2 regions of the Streptomyces sp. NPDC030893 genome follow, and region 1 is predicted to be linked to the other one. Evidence: riboswitches for the same ligand, from Rfam matches in the RefSeq annotation. Region 1 holds a riboswitch; the other holds the start of a gene.
What was found. A riboswitch is a leader RNA that binds a small molecule or an ion and turns the genes downstream of it on or off. The one in region 1 is predicted to bind glycine.

Region 1 (3,873 bases):
CGTGCGCAGACTGCGCGGGGCCGGTCTGTCGGGACGCACGATCGTGCTCAAGGTGCGGCGGTACGACTTCTCCACGCTCACCCGGTCCGAGACGCTGCGGGGGCCCACGGACGATCCCGCGGTGGTGCGCGAGGCCGCCGCGCGGCTGCTGGACGCGGTCGACACCACGGGCGGGGTGCGGCTGCTCGGGGTGGGAGTCAGCGGACTGGCCGACTACACCCAGGAGGACCTGTTCGCGCAGGCGGCGGGCGTGGCCGGGGAGGAATCCGCTCACGAGGCGCCCGAGGCCGCGCAGGAGGCGGCGAGCCCGGTCCCCGCCGAGCGGCGCTGGCCGGCCGGGCACGACGTGCGGCACAGCGCGTACGGGCACGGCTGGGTGCAGGGCAGTGGGCTGGGCCGGGTCACCGTCCGCTTCGAGACGCCCGATTCCCGGCCGGGCCGGGTGAGGACCTTCCGCACCGACGACCCGGCCCTGGAACCGGCGGATCCGCTGCCGCTGGTGTCACCGGGACCGGGGGAGGACGAGAGCGCGAGAGCCGGCGACGGGAGCGGGTGAGCGGGGCGGCGGGTCAGACCTGCTTGTCCTTGCCCGCCAGCCTGCCGAAGTCGCGGTCCTCCAGCGGAGGGGGCGCGGCGACGTCCAGACCGTAGTGGTGGTAGAGCTGAAGTTCCTGCTCGGGGGAGAGATGGCGGCCCACACCGAAGTCGGGTGCGTCCTTGATCAGGGCCCGTTCGAACGGCACGTGGAGGGCGCCGTCGATCAGTTCGCTGGGCTCCAGGGGGACGAAGGCGTCCCGGCTGAACAGGCCGGTGCGTATCGCCGCCCACTCCGGTACGCCGGTGGCGTCGTCGAGATACACCTCGTCGATGGTGCCGATCCGGTTTCCGGTGCGGTCGAACGCCTTGCGGCCGATCAGGTGGCGCGGATCGATGTCGGTCTGCACGGGCCCTCCACTGGTCGCAAACTCATCCGTAAGCACTACAAAACGGCAGAATCGGCGGTGCGGCCACTCGAAGCCCCGGTGTTGTGCTCGCTGGTACGCTGGCAATCGGCCGCTGACCCCGTGCGGGAGAGCCCTCCAGGCACCACCGGAGGCGCCGAAGGAGCAAATCCTCCCCGGAATCTCTCAGGCACACGTACCGCACGGACGAGGTCACTCTGGAAAGCAGGGCGGGTGTCGACGGCTTCCGCTCTCACCGACGGTGAAAACCGGACCGCCCCGGGCGTTCCGGTGAAGCTCTCAGGTTGAGATGACAGAGGGGGAGGCCGTCCGGGCACCTGCGCCGTGGTGCCCCTCGAAGGTCGTCGGACCAGGAGGCCTCCTCAATGACCGCCCCTCGCACTCCGCTCTCCGAACTCGAACGGGGAATCCCCTTCGAACAGCGCCACATCGGCCCCGACCACGAGGCCCGGGCCAAGATGCTCGCCCAGGTCGGCTACGGCTCGCTGGACGAGCTGACCGCCGCCGCCGTGCCGGATGTGATCAAGAACGCCGAGGCGCTGGACCTGCCCGGTGCGCGGAGCGAGGCCGAGGTGCTGGCCGAGCTGCGGACCCTGGCCGACCGCAACGAGGTGCTCGGGTCCATGATCGGGCTCGGCTACTACGGCACCTTCACACCGCCCGTCATCCTGCGCAACGTGATGGAGAACCCCGCCTGGTACACGGCCTACACGCCCTACCAGCCGGAGATCTCCCAGGGCCGGCTCGAGGCGCTGCTGAACTTCCAGACCGTGGTCGCCGAGCTCACCGGCCTGCCCACCTCCGGTGCCTCCCTGCTCGACGAGGGCACCGCCGCCGCCGAGGCGATGGCGCTGTCGCGGCGCATGGGCAGGAACAAGAAGGGCCTGTTCCTGGTCGACGCGGACGCCCTGCCGCAGACCATCGCCGTGATCGAGACGCGTGCCGAGCCGACCGGGGTGGAGGTCGTCGTCGCCGACCTGAGCGACGGCATCCCCGCCGGGCTCGCCGAGCGCGAGATCAACGGCGTGCTGATCCAGTACCCGGGCGCCTCCGGTGCCGTGCGCGACATCAAGCCGGTCATCGACCAGGCGCACGAGCTGGGCGCGCTCGTCACCGTCGCCGCGGACCTGCTCGCCCTCACCCTGCTGAAGTCGCCCGGCGAGCTGGGCGCGGACATCGCCGTCGGCACCACCCAGCGTTTCGGTGTGCCGATGGGCTTCGGCGGACCGCACGCCGGCTACATGGCGGTGCAGGAGAAGATGGCGCGCAGCCTGCCCGGCCGTCTCGTCGGCGTCTCCGTCGACGTGGACGGACACAAGGCCTACCGCCTCGCCCTGCAGACCCGTGAGCAGCACATCCGCCGTGAGAAGGCCACCAGCAACATCTGCACCGCCCAGGTGCTGCTGGCCGTCATGGCCGGGATGTACGCCGTCTACCACGGCCCCGAGGGTCTGCGGGTCATCGCCCGGCGCACCCACCGGTACGCCACGGTCCTCGCCGAGGGGCTGCGGGCCGCCGGAGCCGAGATCGTGCACGGCTCCTACTTCGACACGCTGACCGTGCGCGTCGCCGGGCGGGCCGCCGAGGTCGTGGCCGCCGCCCGTGACAACGGCGTCAACCTGCGTCTCGTCGACGCCGACCACGTCTCCATCGCCTGCGACGAGACCACCACGCGCGACCGGCTGACCGCCGTGTGGAGCGCCTTCGGCGCCGAGGGCGACATCGAGGCCCTGGACGCGGCCGCCCCGGACACCCTGCCGGACGCCCTGCTGCGCGACGACGAGTACCTGACGCACCCCGTCTTCCAGCAGCACCGCTCCGAGACCGCGATGCTGCGCTACCTGCGCCGCCTCGCCGACCGCGACTACGCGCTGGACCGCGGCATGATCCCGCTGGGCTCCTGCACCATGAAGCTCAACGCGACCACCGAGATGGAACCGGTCACCTGGCCCGAGTTCGGGCAGCTGCACCCGTTCGTGCCCGCCGAGCAGGCGCAGGGCTACCTCACCCTCATCCGTGAGCTGGAGGAGCGTCTCGCCGAGGTCACCGGCTACGACAAGGTCTCCCTCCAGCCCAACGCCGGTTCCCAGGGCGAGCTGGCCGGCCTGCTCGCCGTCCGCGGCTACCACCGGGCCAACGGCGACGAGCAGCGCACCGTCTGCCTGATCCCGTCCTCCGCGCACGGCACCAATGCCGCCAGCGCCGTGATGGCCGGAATGAAGGTCGTCGTCGTCAAGACGTCCGACGACGGCGAGGTCGACGTCGCGGACCTGCGGGCGAAGATCGGGCAGTACCGCGACCAGCTGGCGGTGCTGATGATCACGTACCCCTCGACGCACGGTGTGTTCGAGGAGCACGTCGCCGACATCTGCGCCGAGGTGCACGAGGCCGGCGGCCAGGTGTACGTGGACGGCGCCAACCTCAACGCCCTGGTCGGTCTGGCCAAGCCCGGCCACTTCGGCGGCGACGTCTCGCACCTGAACCTGCACAAGACGTTCTGCATCCCGCACGGCGGCGGCGGTCCCGGCGTCGGCCCGGTCGGCGTACGGGCCCACCTCGCCCCGTACCTGCCGAACCACCCGCTCCAGCCCGAGGCCGGGCCGGAGACGGGCGTGGGCCCCATCTCGGCGGCGCCGTGGGGTTCGGCGGGCATCCTGCCCATCTCGTGGGCGTACGTCCGTCTCATGGGCGGCGAGGGCCTGAAGCGGGCCACCCAGGTGGCCGTGCTCAGCGCCAACTACATCGCCAAGCGCCTGGAGCCGCACTACCCGGTGCTCTACACCGGCCCCGGCGGCCTGGTCGCGCACGAGTGCATCATCGACCTGCGCCCGCTGACCAAGGCGACCGGCGTGACCGTGGACGACGTGGCCAAGCGTCTGATCGACTACGGGTTCCACGCGCCGACGATGTC
Region 2 (3,873 bases), on a different contig from region 1:
CACCGCCGCGCGGACCGCCGAGGGTCTTGTGCGTGGTGGTCGTCACCACGTGGGCGTGCGGCACCGGGTTCGGGTGCAGACCCGCGGCGACCAGACCGGCGAAGTGCGCCATGTCGACCATGAGGTACGCGCCGACCTCGTCCGCGATCCGGCGGAACGCCGCGAAGTCCAGCCGGCGCGGGTACGCCGACCAGCCGGCCACGATCAGCTTCGGCTTGTTCTCCTTGGCCAGGCGCTCCACCTCGGCCATGTCGACCCGGCCGTCGTCGCCGACGTGGTAGGCGACCACGTTGTAGAGCTTGCCGGAGAAGTTGATCTTCATGCCGTGGGTCAGGTGCCCGCCGTGCGCGAGGTTCAGGCCCATGATCGTGTCACCGGGCTTGAGCAGCGCGAACATCGCGGCCGCGTTGGCCTGCGCACCCGAGTGCGGCTGCACGTTGGCGTGCTCGGCGCCGAAGAGCTCCTTGACCCGGTCGATCGCGATCTGCTCGATCACGTCGACGTGCTCGCAGCCGCCGTAGTAGCGGCGGCCGGGGTAGCCCTCGGCGTACTTGTTCGTCAGGACCGAGCCCTGGGCCTCCATGACCGCGACCGGGGCGAAGTTCTCCGAGGCGATCATCTCGAGGGTGGACTGCTGACGGTGCAGTTCGGCGTCGACCGCGGCGGCCACCGCGGGGTCGAGTTCGTGCAGGGGCGTGTTCAGAAGCGACATACGGATACGACTCCTCAGCCCGCGATCGCGGCTTCGTACTCGGCGGCGGTCATCAGGTCGGCCTGCTCGTCGGTGACGCGCACCTTGAACAGCCAGCCGTCCCCGAACGGCGCCGAGTTCACCAGCGACGGGTCGTTCACGACGTCCTCGTTGACCTCGGTGATCTCACCGCTGACCGGGGAGTAGAGGTCGCTGACCGACTTGGTCGACTCCAGCTCGCCGCAGGTCTCGCCCGCGGTCACGGTGTCACCGACCTCGGGGAGCTGGACGAAGACCACGTCGCCGAGCGCGTTGGCCGCGTGCTCCGTGATGCCGACCGTCGACACGCCGTCCTCGGCGGCCGTCAGCCACTCGTGCTCCTTGCTGTAACGCAGCTGCGTGGGGTTGCTCATGGCCTGAATTCTCCTGTACAGGGGGATGACGGATGACTGAGGGGGCTGCGCGCGGCGCCCGTGAGCAGGCACGACCTGCTCACCTCAGGCGCGCGGGGCGTCCGACGACGGTGTCACTTCCGCCGCTTGTAGAACGGCAGCGCCACGACCTCGTACGGCTCGTGGCTGCCGCGGATGTCCACGCCGACGCCCTCGGTGCCGGGCGCCGCGTGCGCCGGGTCGACGTACGCCATGGCGATCGGCTTGCCCAGGGTGGGGGAGGGGGCGCCGGAGGTGACCTCGCCGATCACCTCGCCGCCCGCCACCACCGCGTACCCGGCGCGCGGGACGCGGCGGCCCTCGGCGACCAGGCCGACCAGGACGCGGGGCGGCTGCGCCGCGGCCCGCTCGGCGGCCTCGGCCAGCGCCGCGCGGCCCACGAAGTCGCCCTCCTTCTCGAACTTCACCACCCGGCCGAAACCGGCGTCGAAGGGCGTCAGGGAGGGGCTCAGTTCGTTCCCGTACAGCGGCATGCCCGCCTCCAGGCGGAGCGTGTCCCGGCAGGACAGCCCGCACGGGACCAGGCCCGCGCCCTCGCCGGCCTTGGTCAGCGCCTGCCACAGCTCCACCGCGTGCTCCGGCTTCACGAACAGCTCGAAGCCGTCCTCGCCGGTGTACCCCGTGCGGGCGATGAGCGCGGGGACACCGGCGACCGTGCCGGGCAGACCGGCGTAGTACTTCAGGCCGTCCAGGTCGGCGTCGGTGAGCGAGGCGAGGATGCCCTGCGACTCGGGGCCCTGCACCGCGAGCAGCGCGTAGGCGTCACGGTCGTCGCGGACCTCGGCGTCGAAACCGGCCGAGCGCTCGACGAGCGCGTCCAGCACCGTCTGCGCGTTGGAGGCGTTGGCGACGACCAGGAACTCCGTCTCGCCGAGCCGGTAGACGATCAGGTCGTCCAGGATGCCGCCGTCCTCGCGGCAGATCATGGTGTAGCGGGCGCGGCCGGGCTTCACACCGCCGATGTTGCCGACGAGGGCATGGTCGAGGAGCGCGGCGGCCTGCGGGCCGGCGACCGCGATCTCGCCCATGTGCGAGAGGTCGAAGAGGCCGGCCTTCGTGCGCACGGCGTTGTGCTCGTCGCGCTCGGAGCCGTAGCGCAGGGGCATGTCCCAGCCGGCGAAGTCGGTCATCGTCGCACCGAGCGACCGGTGCAGGGCATCGAGCGCGGTCCGGCGAGGTTCGGTACTGCTCATCGGTCGGTCTCCCAGGAGGCATGAAGGGCGAGGGCACTTCCTCCCCATCTGTCATCGGAACCTGAGAGGTTCGCCATGACCGCCCGCACAGCGGAGGAGCACGGCTTGCACCTTGGGTGGAGCCACTGGAGCACGGCTGCAGCGGCCCGCTTTTCAGATGTGCCTCGCCCGCGCGGTAACGGGGCCTGAGAGATTCAAGGGAGGGACTTGCTCCTTCGGCGCCCCGGCGGCAAACGGTGCCGGGGACTCTCCCGCGCGGATTCAAACGGCCGGTATGCAGTTGGCGCGCACATCATTGCACGCATCTTGAGCGTGCGGCAGGGGGACCCTTTCCTGGGATGCACAGGTTGTACGGGCACGGTCACAGGGAGCTGTGACAGGCCTGTTGCGGGAAAGGCACGGAAACGGGAGACCGGGGCATTACCTTCTCTTTACACTCGGCGGGGAACCGGACTCACAGCCGGTCCCAGGGGAGGACCAACACGGTGAACAGGACCACGGCGTGCGCCGCCACCACGGGCGTCACGCTGCCCCCGCAGTCGGCCGACCGGGCCGGCAGGGACTCCGGCGCACTGCCGGCGCCCCTCGTCCGCGATCTGCGCGGCCGGGACGGCCGCAGCCCGCGCGCCCTGCTCTTCGGGCCCCGCGACCTCGTCGTGGTCACCGGACTGCCCGGCAGCGGCAAGTCCACGCTGATGCGCCGCACGGTGCGCGGCACCCGCATCGACTCCCAGGACACCCGCGACCGCTGGGACCGCCGCATGCCCGGCCTGCTGCCCTACGCCGTCTACCGCCCCCTGGTACGCCTCGCCCACTACGCCGGTCTGCGCCGCGCGCTGCGCGCCGGGGCGGCGGTCGTCGTGCACGACTGCGGCACCCAGGCCTGGGTGCGGCGCTGGCTGGCCCGCGAGGCCCGCCGCCGGGGGGCGCGCCTGCATCTGCTCCTGCTCGACGTCACCCCGCAGCAGGCCCTGGCCGGCCAGCGCGAGCGCGGGCGCGGGGTCTCCCGGTACGCGTTCCGGCGGCACCGCGCGGCGAGCGAGCGGCTGCTGCGCGCGGTGGAGCGCGGATGGCTGCCCGCGGACTGCGGCTCGGCGGTGCTGGTGGACCGGCACGCGGCGGACGCACTGCGCCGGATCGGCTTCGCGGGCTGACCGGATAACCTTGCCGCCCACAGCAGTGGTTCCAGGCAGGCGGTAGACGAAAGATGGACTTCCCGGCGTTCCCGGCCCAGACGCACCCCCATCCGCACGGCGGATGGCCCGGCAACGAGCTGGAGGAGGTGCTCTCCGCCTCGCTCGGCGTCCCCTCGGCGGGGAGCCGGATCATCGAGGTACTGGGCCGCAGCTTCGTCTGGGTCCCGCTGCCGAACGGCGGCGGCCCGCACAGCGGCCCGCTGGACCTGCCCACCCTGGAGATCGACGGCCAGGCCTACGTCCCCGTCTTCACCTCCGAGGAACAGTTCCGCCGGGTCGTCGGCTCCCACATGTCGTACACGATCGCCCCCGCCGTGGAGTTCGCCCGCGGGCTGCCGCCG

Region 2: it holds a riboswitch for glycine, as region 1 does, so the genes downstream of both, gcvT (glycine cleavage system aminomethyltransferase GcvT) here and gcvP (aminomethyl-transferring glycine dehydrogenase) in region 1, are expected to answer to the same signal.

Annotation. Positions count from the first base shown of each region.
Region 1 covers NZ_JBVIFC010000013.1:217,568-221,440, reverse strand. Annotated here, with positions in the region: partial or broken gene ACZ434_RS24120 (DNA polymerase IV) at 1-651, shown strand, start outside; gene ACZ434_RS24115 (PRC-barrel domain-containing protein) at 570-944, opposite strand; glycine riboswitch at 1,058-1,153, shown strand; gene gcvP (aminomethyl-transferring glycine dehydrogenase) at 1,328-3,873, shown strand, end outside.
Region 2 covers NZ_JBVIFC010000007.1:271,600-275,472, reverse strand. Annotated here, with positions in the region: gene glyA (serine hydroxymethyltransferase) at 1-712, opposite strand, end outside; gene gcvH (glycine cleavage system protein GcvH) at 727-1,104, opposite strand; gene gcvT (glycine cleavage system aminomethyltransferase GcvT) at 1,218-2,336, opposite strand; glycine riboswitch at 2,375-2,499, opposite strand; glycine riboswitch at 2,500-2,600, opposite strand; gene ACZ434_RS16795 (AAA family ATPase) at 2,822-3,490, shown strand; gene ACZ434_RS16790 (enhanced serine sensitivity protein SseB) at 3,544-3,873, shown strand, end outside.